Regions from separate parts of the Sphingomonas sp. PAMC 26617 genome, predicted to be linked through region 2. Evidence: predicted binding sites of a transcription regulator. Region 2 holds the regulator's gene; each other region holds the start of a gene.
What was found. Region 2 encodes LexA, which represses DNA repair genes until DNA is damaged. Its sites were predicted from a motif close to GTTCCNCNCTTGTTCT; they were not measured.
Positions count from the first base shown of each region.

Region 1: the regulator LexA is predicted to act here: its motif matches at 1,818-1,833, upstream of RH91_RS06040 (ImuA family protein).
Region 3: the regulator LexA is predicted to act here: its motif matches at 2,336-2,351, upstream of RH91_RS07655 (ribonucleoside-diphosphate reductase subunit alpha).
Region 4: the regulator LexA is predicted to act here: its motif matches at 1,576-1,591, upstream of recA (recombinase RecA).

Region 1 covers NZ_JH594425.1:1,378,524-1,382,568, forward strand. Annotated here, with positions in the region: gene RH91_RS06030 (sensor histidine kinase) at 1-915, opposite strand, end outside; gene RH91_RS06035 (cupredoxin domain-containing protein) at 1,106-1,504, opposite strand; gene RH91_RS06040 (ImuA family protein) at 1,918-2,613, shown strand; gene RH91_RS06045 (Y-family DNA polymerase) at 2,528-4,045, shown strand, end outside.
Region 2 covers NZ_JH594425.1:3,672,153-3,676,197, forward strand. Annotated here, with positions in the region: gene RH91_RS16110 (molybdopterin molybdotransferase MoeA) at 177-1,367, shown strand; gene lexA (transcriptional repressor LexA) at 1,424-2,104, shown strand; gene RH91_RS16120 (ComEC/Rec2 family competence protein) at 2,095-4,045, opposite strand, start outside.
Region 3 covers NZ_JH594425.1:1,754,064-1,758,108, forward strand. Annotated here, with positions in the region: gene RH91_RS07650 (class I SAM-dependent methyltransferase) at 1-9, opposite strand, end outside; gene RH91_RS07655 (ribonucleoside-diphosphate reductase subunit alpha) at 379-2,334, opposite strand; gene RH91_RS07660 (sensor histidine kinase) at 2,747-4,045, opposite strand, start outside.
Region 4 covers NZ_JH594425.1:3,855,134-3,859,178, forward strand. Annotated here, with positions in the region: gene RH91_RS17035 (glutathione S-transferase family protein) at 1-167, opposite strand, end outside; gene recA (recombinase RecA) at 392-1,504, opposite strand; gene RH91_RS17045 (SDR family oxidoreductase) at 1,659-2,669, opposite strand; gene RH91_RS17050 (response regulator) at 2,785-3,138, opposite strand; gene RH91_RS17055 (response regulator) at 3,177-4,045, opposite strand, start outside.

The sequences.
Region 1 (4,045 bases), 2.3 Mb from region 2:
GATCTGGCTGGCGAGCATGACCAGCAGGCTTCGCCCGCTGCGATCCTTGGCGTCTCCGCGGCGGAAGCCGACGCCATTGTCGGTCACGATCAGCTCGGCGCAGTCCGGGCGGAAGGCGTGGCGGTGCAGCGACAGCAGGACCTCGCCGCCATCCCCGTCGGGGAACGCGTGTTTGCGGACATTGGTGAGCAATTCGTTCGCGATCAGGCCGAGCAGGCTCAGCGTCCGCACCGGCAGGCGGAGGGTTTCGGCGATATCGGCGCGCAGCGAAATCGACCCGACGCTCAGCGTCGAGAGTTGCAGGTCGTCGCAGAGGTCGAGCAGGAACTGGCGCGCGGCGACCGCGTCCTGCGTATCGCGGTCGCGGACCTCGAGCCGCTGGTACACGCGCCCGAGCACGACGAGCCGACCACTGATGTCGACCAGGGCATCGCGGGCCTCGGCGCTGGTCGCGTCGCGCGCCTTGATCGCAGCCATCGAGACCATGATCGACAGATCGTTCGAAAGGCGGTGCGCCAGTTCCGAATGCGCCACGCCGCGCCATTCCGCGATCTGGCGACTGGCCGCCACGTCTGCGGCGAGAAGCGCGGACAGCGTATCGCGGCGGCCGACATACCACGCCATGATCACCCCGGTCGCGATGACCGCGATCAACCCCATCGCGTGATCCGGATCGCTGACCGCAAACCCTTCGCCGGGCAGGATGAAGGCCAGTTCCAGCGCGCCGACCGCGACCATGACCGACGTCGGCCCGCGCCCGGCGAGGAACGCCACGATCGCGAAAGCCAGGCATGTCATTCCAAAGGTCGGGGCCGCATTGTTGGGCGCGGCAAGCGTGCACCCCGCGATGACCGCCGTTTCGAACAGGACCGCCAGGATCGTCGCAACGATGGCTCGTAGGAAGCGCGATGCCATGAAGATCCCTCCAGCTGAAGCGGAGCCGTAACGCCCTGAAAGCAGGGTCGTTATCGCCGCGCGATGCGGGGGGATTGGGCGCTGCGGCTTACACGGGCCTTACAGCGCGATGGCGCGGGGGGCATTTGTCCGGGGCGGAAGCATCGCAGGGTCCGATCCGGATCGGTGGAACCGACCCGGATCGATCGCCTCAGCGGATCAGGAACGCGCCCTTATAATCCTTGTCCGCATCGCCCAGCACCGTGCTGCTGAACTGATACGTCCCGCCGCGGCGCGTGACCGGGGCCTGGAGCCGCACGGTCATGCGTTCACCCGACGCCAGGACGACCTGCCCGTCACCGATCTTGTTCTGATCGCGCGGCAGCACGCGGGCCTGGTCGAAAAAGGCTTTCTGGGTGAGATTGTGGCCCTTGTCCGACCGGTTGGTAATGCGCAGCACATAGCGCGCGCCCTGGCGGAGCGGGATATTGCGCGGAACGAAGCCGTCGTCCGTCATCGTGACGGAGACGACCGGCGCCTTGTTCCAGTCGGGGGCCTGGGCGGCGACCGGGGCGGCCAGCGCGATCATTCCGAGAAGGATCGATTTCATGTCGGGTCTCCTATTCCATTGACCTGACCGCAATGTCGCAGCGCCCGCTTCGTTCCGCCGATCGCGAAGGGTGCCAGCAGTTCGGCCCTTCCCTTCAGGGGAGGGGATGGGGCGGACTTACCGAGCGCGCTCTGCTGGACTGCCCCACCCCAACCCAACCCCTCCCCTGAAGGGGAGGGGCTTTCTGGTGCCTGTTGCATCGGGATAAAGCGTTGCGGCGTAGTCCGGAAACGCCGGCACGATCCTGCATGGATCTGGAACGCCTAGCCGGACCCCCGACGCGATCGCTGCTTGACCAACCCCCACCACTAGTGGAACATAAAGAGAACATACCGAGTCTTACCGTCATGTCGCCTGTCCCCGAGTCGTCCGCCTCCCGTATCGCGTATCTGCGGAAAGCCAGTCTTCCGAGCGTGGATTTCCGTGTCCTGCCGTTCGGGATCTGTGCGCTCGATTCGCATCTTGGCGGTGGGGGCCTGAGGACCGGGGCGCTGCACGAAGCCGCCGCGCTGACCCAGTCGCTCGCCGACGATGCGGCGGCAACGCTGTTCCTCGCGGGGATCGCCGCGCGCGAGGCGGCGAGCGGCGGCGGGCCGGTGGTGTGGGCAAGTTGTCGCAGCGATCTGTACGCGCCCGGACTCGCGCAGGCCGGGCTGGCGGCGGCAAACGTGCTCCATGCGCAGCCGCGCGACGAGGCGGCGCTCCTCGCGGTGATCGAGGATGCGGTGCGCGACGGCACGCCGTCTGCGATCGTCGCCGAGGCGGGCAAGGTCTCGATGGTCGCGACCCGGCGGCTGCACCTCGTCGCGGCGGAAGCCGATATGCCGGTGCTGTTGCTGCGACGCCGCCGCAACCGCGAGCAGGATCCGCTCGCCGAGCCGTCTGCCGCCTGGACTCGCTGGCGCATCGGCAGCGTCGCGTCGGGTCGGCTTGGCGTCGCCGGGGTCGGGCGTCCGCGCTGGTCGGTCGAGCTTGCGCGGCAACGCGGGGGCGATCCTTTTTCCCTGATAGTGGAGGGCAGTGATGAGACGGGTCGTCTCGCTGTTCCTGCCGAACTTGGCCGTCGAACGGCTGAGACGGTTGGAACGGCCCGCCACGCGGCAGCCTGACCGCCCCGCGCTCGAGCTTCCGGTCGCCGATGACCCCGGTGCCTGCTCCGCCCCCCGTGGCGGGGGTTGGCGGCCGGGCGCGCGGTGGGCACGCGGGGGGAGTGCGTCGCGCGCCGAGGTGGAAGCCGAGGCCAGCGCCTTGCCGCTTCACGCCCAGCCGCCGATGCGCGAGCTTGGCCGACGGTCGGAAGCGGCGAGCCATCCGTTCAAGGGCGAGCTGCCGGCCGCGCACCGTCGCGCCGTGGTTCCTCAACAGCCCGATCATGCCCCGCTCGCGCTGGTCGGCAAGGTCGGTCGGCGCGAGGAGGTGGTCGCTGCCTGCACTGGCGCACGCGCGCTCGGCATCCATGTCGGCATGGCGGCGACGCATGCGCGCGCATTGGTGTCCGATCTGGATTTTCGCCCCGCCGAGCCGAACGCCGATGCCGCCCTGCTCGATCGGCTGGCGCTGCTCGCGGTGCGGCGCTGGTCGCCGATCGCGGCGGTAACCCCCAACGACGGACTGTGGATCGATCTCGCCGGGTGCGATCACCTGCATGGCGGGGAGGAGACGTTCTGCCGCCGTCTCCGTGCTTTCTGCCGCCGCGCCGGGTTTACCGCGCGCGTCGCGGTCGCGGATACGCCGGGCGCGGCCTATGCGCTCGCGCGGTTCGGGGAGAGTGATTGCACCCGCGCCGCGCCCGGCCAGACCGCGCAGGCGCTCGCCGCCTTGCCGGTCGCGGCGTTGCGGCTTGCGCCCACCGCATTGGTCGCCGCGCGCAAATTCGGGTTCGAGCGAATCGCGGATCTGCTCCCCGTGGCGCGCGGGCCACTCGCGCGGCGGCTCGGGCTCGCGGCGATCACCCGGCTCGACCAGGCACTCGGCGCGGTCGCCGAACCGATCGCGCCGCGCGAGGATGCGGTGGTGCCGCGGGTCGAACGCCGGTTGCTCGAGCCGATCGGGACCGCTGAGGCGATCGAACAGGTGATGACGGACCTGCTCGGCGATCTTGCGGTCGTCCTGCAGGCGCAAGGGTTAGGCGCGCGGTCGCTGCGGCTGACCGGGCTGCGCGTCGACGGCGGCGAGCAGGTCGTCGCGATCGGCACGTCGCGCCCGACGCGCGAGGTCCCGCATCTGCTGCGGCTGTTCAAGCTCAGGATCGAACGGATCGACCCCGGCCTCGGGCTCGAACAGTTCGTGCTGGTCGCGCCGCATACCGAGCCGCTCGACGCGGTCGATCTCGGCGCGGTGCTCGCGGGCGAGACGCGGGTGCGCGATTGCGCGCGGCTGGTCGACGTCATCGCGGGGCGGATCGGCGCGCGCAGCGTGTTCCGGATCGCGCCGGTCGAGAGCCATGTCCCCGAGCGCGCGGTCACCCGGTCCGACCCGAACGATCTGCCCGGAAGCTGGCCGCTGTGGCAACGCCCGGTCCGACTGTTCGCGCGGCCCGAA
Region 2 (4,045 bases):
TTCCCCCGCCGCGCCCGCTAGGGTTGGTTTGTTGCTAATTGATGACATGCTGTTTCGGCATCGAAAGTTGGTTACCGAGCGTGGCTGCAATGTCGCACTTTCGACGCGCGATCCAAGCTCGTGCGCTGGCTGACAGGGGTCGACGCGAGGCGATACGAGGCGATAAGGCAGCCGATATGACCACCCCCGTACCGCTCCTCTCCGTCGAAGAAGCCCAGACCCGTCTGCGCGCGCTCGCTCCGACGATCCCGCTCGAGACCGTTCCGCTCCGCACCGCGAGCGGACGGTGGAGCGCGGCGGACATCCTGGCGCTCCGCACCCAGCCCGCGCGCGACCTGTCCGCAATGGATGGCTATGCGGTACGGTTCGACGATCTCGCGCAGCCGCTGCAGCTCATCGGCGAAAGCGCGGCCGGGCATCCGTTCGACGGCGCGATCGGCCCGAACCAGACCGTCCGGATCTTCACCGGCGCGGCGCTGCCCGGTGGCGCGGATGCGGTGCTCGTCCAGGAGGAAGCGGCGCGCGACGGCGACACCGTCCGCCTTTCGGGGAGCGGCCCGGTTCGTGGCGGCAACATCCGGCGCGCGGGGATCGACTTCTCAAACGGGGACGTCCTGATCTCGACCGGTCAGCGGCTGAGCCCCGCCCGCATCGCACTCGCCGCCAGCGGCGGACACGGCGAAATACGGGTGGCGCGGCGCGTGCGTGTCGCGATCGTGGCGAGCGGGGACGAACTGACGCTGCCGGGCGCTCCGCTCAGCGACCGGACGCTCCCCGAATCGAACGGTGTGATGCTGGCGGCGATGCTCGCCGACCTCCCGGTCGACGTCATCGATCTCGGGATCCTGCCCGATCGGCTCGACACGATCGTCGAGGCTTTCTCGCGGGTCAAGGCGGATATCCTCGTCACCACCGGCGGTGCATCGGTCGGCGATCACGACCTGATCCGTCCCGCGCTCGCAGCAGCGGGGGGCGCGATCGATTTCTGGCGGATCGCCTTGCGGCCGGGCAAGCCGATGCTGGCGGGAAAGATCGACGACATGCTCGTGCTGGGGTTGCCGGGCAATCCGGTGTCTGCGTTTGTGACCGCGGCGATCTTCCTCAAGCCCTTGATCGCGTCGATTTCGGGCGCGCGCGATCCCCGCCCGGTCGCTTACCCGGCAATCCTTGGCGCCCCGCTCAAGGAAAACGACCGGCGGCAGGATTATCTGCGCGCAACCACCCGCGACGGCCGAGTCTATGCCGCCGAACGGCAGGATTCGTCGCTGCTGGCGACCCTCGCCGATGCCGACTGCATGATCATCCGCGCCCCCTTCGCGCCCGCCGCCGCAGCGGGCGACTCGGTGGAAATCCTGCCGATCGCTTGACGCACTGCTTTATGTTCCGTATAGGTTCGTCGTCTGTTCCGACGAAAGGGCCCGGAATGTTAACGCGCAAACAGCATGAGTTGATCTGCTTCATCAACGACCGGCTGGACGAGACCGGGGTTTCGCCCTCGTTCGAGGAAATGAAGGAAGCGCTCGACCTCAAGTCCAAGTCCGGCGTCCACCGCCTGATCAGCGCGCTCGAGGAACGCCAGTTCATCCGCCGCTTGCCCAATCGTGCGCGCGCGCTCGAAGTGCTCAAGATGCCCGAACGCGGCGCCAAGCCGGTTTCCAAGGTCGTGACCCTGCCCGAGGCGTCGCCCGCCAACGTGCGTCCGCTGCCCAACCCCGCGAACGACGTGATCGAGATCCCGCTCCACGGCCGGATCGCGGCAGGCGTTCCGATCGAGGCGTTCGAAGGCGCATCGATGCTCGCGGTGCCGGCCGCGCTGCTCGGCGGCGGCGAGCATTACGCACTCGAAGTTGCGGGGGATTCGATGGTCGAGGCAGGAATCCTCGACGGCGACTACGCATTGATCAAGCGGCAGGAAGTCGCGCGCGATGGCGAGATCGTCGTGGCGCTGATCGACGACAGCGAGGCGACGCTCAAGTTCTTCCGGCGCGAGGGCGCGATGGTCCGGCTCGATCCCGCCAACCGGGCGTATGATCCGCAGCGTTACACCCCGGCGCAGGTCCGGGTGCAGGGCAAGCTCGCCGGATTGCTGCGCCGCTACGACTGATCGGGTGCGGTGCGGGGGTGGCGGAAGCGCCGCCCCGTGCCCCGCGCGGCCTGCGGTAGTGGTTGCGGGACGGTGATCCAGGGATGCTCGTCCCGTGCCCGTCGCACCGTCCGTATGCTCGCGGTCGCCGGGAGCGATAGCACGGACGGGTAGAACGTGATCGCCACCCCGCCGGTCTGCGCGAGCATCGTCCGGTCCAGTCGCAGCCAGCGCGGGTGACACCGCTTGGGCAGCCGTCGCTCGCTGATGACGATGTCAGCGCGCGCGCAGACCTCAACCAGCGTCTGCACCGGGATCGCATACGCGCTGCGGGTCGCGAGCACCTGCCATCGGCGATCGCCGACCAGGCTTGTCGCCATGCACAGATCGCGGCTGCATCGCGCCGATCGCTGGTCCGACCAGAGGACGGGAAGTCCCGTCGTCCCGCCGCCTTGCGCCATCATGTCGGCGGTATAATCCCCGGTCCGGTCCCGCAGCAACGCGACCGCCCCGTCCTTCGTGCGGATCGCGACATGCCGCCCGTCACCGGTCACGAGCAGGTCGGGCGCTGGCGTCGACAACGCCCACACCGCGCCAATCGCCAGCGGCCCGACGCCTAGCCGCCGCCATCGCGTCCGCCACAAGGCGATCCACAGGCCGCCCGCGACCATCAGGCCGAAGGCGCCATCCGGCATCGCCGGCAGCGGCGCGACCGATCCCGGGATCGCCGCCGTCGTCCGCGCGATCCACAGCAACACGTCGAGCGCCAGCCGCGTCGCCCACCACAAGGGCGCGCCTGCGCCGATCAGGTCGAACAGCAAGGCCGCCGCCTCGAGCGGCATGATGACGAACGTCGTCAGCGGGATCGCGCAGATGTTGGCGACCGCGCCGTAAATCCCCGCTTTCTGGAAGTGATAAAGCGAGATCGGCAGCAGCGCGGCCTCGACCATGATCCCGGTCAGCAACAATGACGCCAAACTGCGCGCTACCGAACGCAGGCGGGGCTCTTCCCGCGCAGCGAACTGGGCGCGGATGCGCGGATGCTCGTTGAGCGCGATGATCGACGCCACTGCGGCGAACGAGAGTTGGAAACTCGGGCCGACGAGCGACTCCGGATACAGCAGCAGCACGACGATTGCCCCCGCCGCAACGAGCCGCAGCGTCAACGCCTCGCGCCCGAGCGCCAGCGCGATCAGCACGCACAGCGCGGCGACGCACGACCGGATCGTCGGAACCTCGGCCCCGGTGAGAAGCGTGTAGCCGATCGCGACCAGCGCTCCGGCAGCGCCCGCAACGAGCGGTAGCCGCCAGCGCAAGGCCAGCCACGGCGACAAGGCAAGCAATCGCGAGACGAGGATCATCGTCGCCGCGACGGTCGCGCTGATATGCAGCCCGCTCACCGACAGCAGGTGGGCAAGGCCCGAGCGGCGCATCGCCTCGGTATCGTCGAGCGGGATCGAGCCCTGCTCGCCGGTCGCGAGCGCCGTCGCGATCCCCCCCGCCCCACCGCCGCCTGCGCTCACCTGGATATGGGCGGACAGGCGCTGGCGCAGCGGAATGCCGGTTGCGCGCGCGCCCGCGACGATCGTTACCGGCGGCAGCCCCCGTCCGGTTGCGCCGATCCGGTCGAACCAGGCACCGACCGCATAATTATAGGCGCCGGGAACCGATGGTTCAGGGGGTGGCAGCAACCGCGCCGTCAGCCGGAGCGTGACCCCGACGGCGAGTCCGGCGGGAACATCGCCGACCGCCAGATTGAGGCGCAGCCGCCGCGGCAAGGCGGGCGGTGGCCGGTCGCTGCCTGCCCGCCGGAAAACGGCGACAGGTGCGAGGCGAAGCCGGACCAGGTCGCGCGCAGGCAAGGGTTCGATCCGCTCGACCGTTGCGGTGAACGTCCCGATGCTCGGGCTCTGCAGGACGACATGGCCGACCTGCGTCGCCCGCCACCAGATCAGTCCGATC
Region 3 (4,045 bases), 1.9 Mb from region 2:
CGCGCGCATGGTTGGTGTCTTGTGGACAACAGGATACGCTCGTCTGTGCAAACCCGGCATCGGAATGCTGGTACAGTGCGATTCAAAACGTCTGTCCGCTCTGCGGCGCGGCGCATGGCGCGCAACGCCGGCGGACGGACGAAACGCTGAACCGGAAGCACGCAACCCCGAGAGGCACAACCGCTCCGAATCAGTAACGCATGACAAGCGGCTGCGCCACCTGTCATGCGTCGTCTTGATCTGAGGGTCGAGCATCGTGACTGTTACCTATCTTGGACCGCCGACGCCGGGGTCGCCGTCGGACGGTGCGTAAAATCGGTTGATCCGGCGCGGCCATCCTCCGCGCTCAAGATTATGCCGATGCCCCGCAAAGTGCCTCTATTGGCAGGCGAGACACTCGTCGTAATCGGTCGTCTCGAACTCGTATTGCGGCTTCTCGATCGTGTTGTCGTTCTCGACACCGCCCGCGAAACCGGCGCGCTGCACCGACTTGGAGCGGAGGTAGTAGAGCGACTTGATCCCCAATTCCCACGCGCGGAAGTGGAGCATCAACAGGTCCCACTTCTCGACGTCGGCCGGGATGAACAGGTTGAGCGAGGTCGACTGGTCGATATAGGGCGTGCGGTCGGCCTGGAGCTCGAGCAGCCAGCGCTGGTCGATCTCGAAGCTGGTCTTGAAGCAGTCCTTTTCCTCGACGTCGAGGAAGTCGAGATGCTGGACCGACCCGCCCTGCTCGAGGATCGAATTCCAGATCGCGTCCGAATTCTTCGACTTGGCGATCAGCAGCTTTTCCAGATACGGATTCTTGATCGAGAACGAGCCGCTGAGCGTCTTGTGTGTGTAGATGTTCGCGGGGATCGGCTCGATGCACGCCGAGGTGCCGCCGCAGATGATGCTGATCGACGCGGTCGGCGCGATCGCCATCTTGCAGCTGAACCGCTCCATCACGCCGCGATCCGCCGCGTCGGGGCAGGGCCCGCGCTCGACCGCGAGGTGCATCGACGCTTCGTCGACCTGCGCCTTGATGTGCTTGAACATCCGCAGGTTCCACGACTTGGCCATCGCGCCCTCGAACGCCAACCCACGCGCCTGGAGGAACGAGTGATAGCCCATCACGCCGAGGCCGACCGAGCGCTCGCGCATCGCGGAATAAGCGGCGCGCTCCATGCCGGGTTCGGCGCGGTCGATGAAGTCCTGCAGGACGTTGTCGAGGAACCGCATGACGTCCTCGATGAAGCCCTTCTCGTCCTTCCACTGGTCCCACGTCTCGAGGTTGAGCGACGACAGGCAGCAGACCGCGGTGCGCTCGTTGCCGAGATGGTCGGTCCCGGTCGGGAGCGTGATCTCGCTGCACAGGTTGGAGGTCGACACCTTGAGCCCGAGCTCGCGGTGATGGCGCGGCATGCCCTTGTTCACGTGATCGGCGAAGACGATGTACGGCTCGCCGGTGGCAAGCCGCGTCTCGACCAGCTTCTGGAACAGCGAGCGCGCATCGACCGTGGCGCGCGCCGAGCCGTCCTTGGGGCTGACCAGCGTCCACTCGCCGCCCTCGCGGACCGCTTCCATGAACGCGTCGGTGATCAGCACGCCGTGGTGCAGGTTGAGCGCCTTGCGGTTGAAATCGCCCGAGGGTTTGCGGATTTCGAGGAATTCCTCGATCTCGGGGTGCGACACGTCGAGATAGCAGGCGGCCGAGCCACGGCGGAGCGAGCCCTGGCTGATCGCGAGCGTAAGCGAATCCATCACGCGGACGAAGGGAATGATGCCCGAAGTCTTGCCGTTGAGGCCGACCGGCTCGCCGATCCCGCGGACGTTGCCCCAATAGGTGCCGATCCCGCCGCCGCGCGAGGCGAGCCAGACGTTCTCGTTCCACGTGTCGACGATCCCGCCGAGGCTGTCGGGGACCGAATTGAGGAAGCACGAGATCGGCAGGCCGCGCCCGGTGCCGCCGTTCGACAGCACCGGCGTCGCGGGCATGAACCACAGGCGTGAGATATAGCCGTAGAGCCGCTGCGCATGCGCTTCGTCATCGGCATAGGCCGAGGCGACGCGGACGAACAGGTCCTGGAACGTCTCGCCCGGGAGCAGGTAGCGGTCGCGCAGCGTTTCCTTGCCAAAATCGGTCAGCAGCGCGTCACGCGAGTGATCGACCTCGACCGGATACAGCTGGACGTGGACTTCCTTCGAATCGCCACGCGCCGCGAGCTTGCGATCCGCGCCGTTGCGCCCGCTTTCCTGGGCGGTGTCCTGGGGAGCCTGGACGCTCGCCGCGAGCGCCTCGATCATATCGCTTGCCATATCCGCCTTCACTTCCTCGGTATCCCGAAAATCCATTGTCCCGCCCCTGTTTCCGTCTCAAAGCTACAGGATCGGACACGACATACGTTCCCGATCCGTTCGATCTTCGTTCGACTCGGGGGACGTTCCCCCGTGCTAGCATTTCAGGGGCTTCCGGCGAGAACGAAAAGTGACCATCATCGCGCTCGCGCATCCGGCCCGGGTGCTGTCCCGATATGGGGTCGCCCGCTTCGCTCTACCAGTTCTTGGGTTCGCCCCCGAACCTGACCCCTACAGATTGTGCCCATCGCGTCCATCACGCAATACGATAAATGACAGTTCGGGGACTCAGTTCGTCGCTAATTTCCGCCCGCTCGCGGTGTCGCGAAACCGGGCATGCGCGGCGACGCGTGGTCAAAGCTGGCGTTACGGAAAGGCAAGAGACCGAACCGGGAACATGACATTTATTTCACGCCGACCCGCCCGAGCCGAGCGGCAACGTCACATGGACGGCCAGGCCCCCAAGCGCGGCCGTATCGAGCCGCAGCGTGCCGCCGTAAAGAGTCGCGAGCTCGGTCGCGATCGACAGGCCGAAGCCGTGGCCGTCGCCGCGTTCGTCGAGCCGCTGCCCCGCGGCGAGCGCGGCGGCGCGGGTTGCTTCGGGGATGCCGGGGCCGTCATCCGCGATCGTCAGCACGAGGAACCGGCCGCCGTCGGCGCGCGCCTCCACCGCGATTCGGCGGGTGGCCCAGCGCCACGCGTTGTCGAGCAGATTGCCGATCAGTTCATCGAGATCCTGCGGGTCGACCGCAACCGCCAGCATGGGGTCGATCGCGACCGCTGCGGTGATTCGCCGCTCGGCATGGATTCGCGACAGCGCGTCGACCAGCCCGGCGACGGTCGACGCGAGCGGGGTCGCGACGCGGGAGGCGATTCCCGGCGTCGCGGCGCGCGCGCGACCGAGGTGGTGTCGCACCGCCTGGTCGATCCGTGCGATCTGTGCGCCGAGCGCGCCGTCCGGGTCGAGCGGGCGGACCGTCAGCGCGAGCGTCGCGAGCGGGGTCTTGAGCCCATGCGCGAGATTGGCGACATGCCCGCGCGCGTTGGCGAGCGCGGCGGCGTTCTCCTCCAGCAGCGCGTTGATCTCGCTGGCGAGCGGGGCGAGTTCGCGCGGCTGGTCGGCGGGAATCGCGGTCGCCTGTCCGCTGCGCACCGCCGCAAGACCCTCGCGCATCCGCTTGAGCGGGGCGAGCCCGACGCGCAACTGCACCAGCGTCGCCGCGCCGAGCGCAAGGCCCAGCAGCGCGAGCGAGCCAAGCAGCGGCGCCATCGCCGCGCGCAGCGGCCGGTCGACGATCGCGCGCGGGGCGGACGCGGTGATGCGGACCTGCCCCGCGGGGGTGGCGAGCGTCAGGCTGCGCGCGTGGCGCTGACCGTGGCGGTCGCGCCAGTCGAGCGCGCCCGGTTGCGCGGGATCGCGCCCGGCAAACGGCGGCGGGGGGCCGTCGCGGGGCGGGCGCATCGCGTCGAGATCGGGCGGCGCGGGGGAGGCGACCGTCCGGCCCGCGGCGTCGATCCGCCAGCCCCAGCCGTTCGCGGGATCGTCATAGGGCGCGGCGAGGATCAGCCGGGTGCGGTCGATCCGGCCATCGGGGCGGACCGCCTGCGCGAGGATCGCGATCTGCGCGTCGAGCCGTTCGTCGAGCCCGTGCATCACGAACCGGTCGAGCACCGCGCCGATCGTCAGCGCCGCGAACGCGAGCGCGGC
Region 4 (4,045 bases), 180 kb from region 2:
ACCGGCGACTTTCCGAGCGGGTGGATCTGCTTGAGCTCGGGCGGTGCGAGCATCGTCACCTTGTCGCGCTCGTACCGCACGATCTCATACGGAAGCGCGAGTTCCTCCAGCAGCCACAGGATTCGCTGCGAACGCGAATTTTCGAGATGATGGACGATCAGCGTCATGGGCTTCTCCGGAACGGGTGACGGGGGTTGATCCGCCGATACGAAACGTCGCGTCAACCTACCCAGCTTCGCCGATCGCTACCATCCCAAACCATGAAGGGCCCGCCATTGCAGGCGGGCCCTCCCAGGTGTTCGACGGCAAAACCAGCCGTCCCGTACTACGAAACCGCGGTGTGCACGCCGCGCTTTCCACTCCGCCTGCCACCGCGCGGCCGGAGCGAACCTCACATCTCGTCGTCGCCGTCGACATCGTCGGGCTCGGGGCCCGCCATCATCTCCTCGGCAACCTTGTCGGTCCGCGTGCGAATCGCCTTTTCGAGGCGGTCGCTCATCTCGACATTGTTCTTGAGGAAGGTCTTGGCGTTCTCGCGACCCTGGCCGATGCGGACGCTGTCGTAGGAGAACCACGCGCCCGACTTCTCGACCAACCCGGCCTTGACGCCGAGATCGAGAATCTCGCCGATCTTGGACACGCCCTGCCCGTACATGATGTCGAACTCGACCTGCTTGAACGGCGGCGCGACCTTGTTCTTGACGACCTTGACGCGAGTCGTGTTGCCGATGATCTCCTCGCGGTCCTTGATCTGCCCGGTACGCCGAATGTCGAGGCGGACCGAGGCGTAGAACTTGAGCGCGTTGCCGCCGGTCGTCGTCTCGGGGTTGCCGTACATCACACCGATCTTCATGCGCAGCTGGTTGATGAAGATCACCATGCAGCGCGACCGGCTGATCGACCCCGTCAGCTTGCGCAACGACTGGGACATCAAACGCGCCTGGAGACCGACATGGCTGTCGCCCATCTCGCCCTCGATTTCGGCGCGCGGCACGAGTGCCGCAACCGAATCGACCACCAGCACGTCGATCGCATTCGAGCGGACCAGCGTGTCGACGATCTCGAGCGCCTGCTCGCCGGTGTCGGGCTGCGAGACGATCAGCTCGTCGATGTTGACGCCGAGCTTCTTGGCATAGACCGGGTCGAGCGCATGCTCGGCGTCGACGAACGCCGCGGTGCCGCCGCCCTTCTGTGCTTCGGCGATGACGTGCAGCGCAAGCGTCGTCTTGCCCGAGCTTTCCGGCCCGTAAATCTCGATCACGCGCCCGCGCGGCAAGCCGCCGACGCCCAGCGCAATATCGAGCCCGAGCGAGCCGGTCGAGATTACCTCGACCTGCATCGTCTGCTTCGAGCCCAGCTTCATCGCCGAGCCCTTGCCGAATGCCCGATCGATCTGCGCGAGCGCGGCTTCGAGCGCCTTTGCGCGCTCTGCGCTCGCCTTCTCGGTGGATTTATCCGTGGATGCCGCCATTTTGCTGTCGATCACTTTCAACGAAACCGCCATTGGAGCCTCCCGCTAGACCGAACGCCCAGCGCGTTCAATGCATGGTGGCTATGTACTGCGTTTGTTCGATTAGAACAAGTAGGGAACGATAACTTTCGACAGCTTCGCGGGATCGAACCGTCACCCCGACGACGGCCGGGGTGACGAGATCGAATTACGGAAGGCCGTTTCCGCCCGCCGCGCCATAGACATGCCCGGTCGTGAAGCTCGAGCCATTCTCCGCGAGGATGACGTAGATCCCGGCAAGCTCGCCCGGCTGGCCCGGCCGCCCGGCGGGCGCATCCCCACCGAAATTCTCGAGCTTTTCCATCGTCGCGCCGCCCGACACCTGGAGCGGAGTCCACACTGGCCCCGGTGCCACACCGTTGACGCGGATCCCCTTCGGCGCGAGCTGCTTCGCCAGGCTGCGGACGTAGTTGGTCGTTGCCGCCTTGGTCATCGCATAATCGTACAGGTCCTTGGACGGATCGGTCGCCTGCTCGGAGGTGGTGCCGATGATCGCCGAACCCGGCTGGAGATATGGCAACGCCGCCTTGATGATCCAGAATGGCGCGTAGATGTTGGTCTTCATCGTCCAGTCGAACTGCTCGGTCGAAATATCCAGGATCGACGCGTGCGCCTGCTGCCGGCCCGCGTTGCTGACGACGATATCCAGCCCGCCCAGTTGCTTGACCGCGCTGTCGACGAGCTTCTTGCAAAACGCCTCGCTGCGCAGGTCGCCCGGGATCGCGATTCCCTTGCGGCCTGCCGCACGGATCAGCTCGATCACTTCGCGCGCGTCGGCTTCCTCATCGGGGAGGTAGTTGATCGCGACATCGGCGCCTTCGCGCGCATAGGCGATCGCCGCGGCGCGGCCCATGCCGGAGTCGCCGCCCGTGATCAGCGCCTTGCGCCCGGCCAGACGGCCCGAACCGCGATAGCTGGTCTCACCATGATCGGGGCGTGGGTTCATTTTGCCGGCGAGACCGGGCCACGGCTGGCTCTGACGCTGGAACGGCGGCTTGGGGCCGGCGCTCCGCGGATCCTTCAGTCCGGCTGTTGGCGTGCCCTGTGCGGGAGCTTGTGGCTTGGCGAGCGCCGGGCCCGCCGCTGCGGCGGCGGCGAGACCGACCGCTGCACCACTTACCATCGCGCGGCGTGAAATTCCGTCTTCCTGATTGGCCATCGTTCGTCTCCGTCCAGCATGTCGTGTGCTGGGGAAACTCGCGGCCCCGAAAGCGGTTCAGCCAGTGCGCCGCTTTGTTACAGTAATCTATATCAGGTAACGCGACAGAAGCCGATCACCGAAGCGCGTCGAGCGCCTTCGAAACGCCGTCCATCGTGAACGGCTTGGGCAGTGTCGGCCGGTCCGACCAGGCATCCCCGACACTGTCGTGCGACCCGCCGGTTGCGAACACGAACGGGATGTTGCGCGCCGCAAGCGCTTCGGCGATCGGGAAACTCTTCTCACCGCCGCGCAGGTTGACATCGAGGATCGCGGCGTCGATGCCGCCCGCGTCGACCAGCGCCAAAGCGGTGCCGACGGTATCGGCACTCCCAGCGAGCGACTTGCCGAGGACGTCGAGGAAATCCTCGATCATCATCGCGATCAGGGGCTCGTCCTCGACGACGAGAATGGACTGTGGTGCGCTCATCCCGCCGCCTTTATCGTACCACGCCGTGTCGCGCTATCTCATTTTGTTCCTAACACTTCGCGCGTCGCTTCGGCAAGCTGTTGGACGGAAAAGGGTTTTGCGAGGAAGGCGACATTGTCGAGATTGATCGACTTGCGCAGCGTCTCCTCGGCATAGCCCGACATGAACAGGATCGGCAGATCGGGATAGCGCGCGCGGGCGTGCCGGACCATCGTCGGGCCATCCATCAGCGGCATCATCACGTCCGAGATCAGCAGGTCGGGTCGCGGATTGACCGCGAGCAGTTCGAGCGCCGCCTCGCCGTTCTCGGCGGTGAGCACGGTATAGCCCTGCCGGCTCAGCGCCCGTTCGGCGACCGCGCGGACCATGTCCTCATCCTCGACCAGCAGGATCGTGCCCGTCCCCCACAGGTCGACCGGTTTTTCGCGTGGCAAGGCACGTTGTGTCACCGGCTCGCTGAGCGCGCCTTCGGTATAGACCGGCAGGTACATGGTGAACACCGCCCCCTGCGCGCCGCGCGGGCCACCGTCCGCACCGCCGTCCTTGCGATTGTCCGCGAAGATGTAGCCGCCCGACTGTTTGACGATGCCGTAGACCGTCGAGAGGCCTAGCCCGGTGCCCTTGCCGACTTCCTTGGTGGTGAAGAACGGCTCGAAGATCTTCGGGAGGATCTCGACCGGGATCCCGCCGCCGGTGTCCGCGATCTCGAGCACCGAATAATCCGCCGGCGGCAGGATGTCGGACGCGAGCTTGCGCACGTCGGCGGCGGTCACCGCATAGGTCTGGATCGACAGCGTGCCCGCGCCACGCGGGTCGTGCGTGATCATCGCGTCGCGCGCGTTGACCGCGAGGTTGACGACGACCTGTTCGAGCTGCCCCGGGTCCGCGCGGACCGGGCTGAGATTGC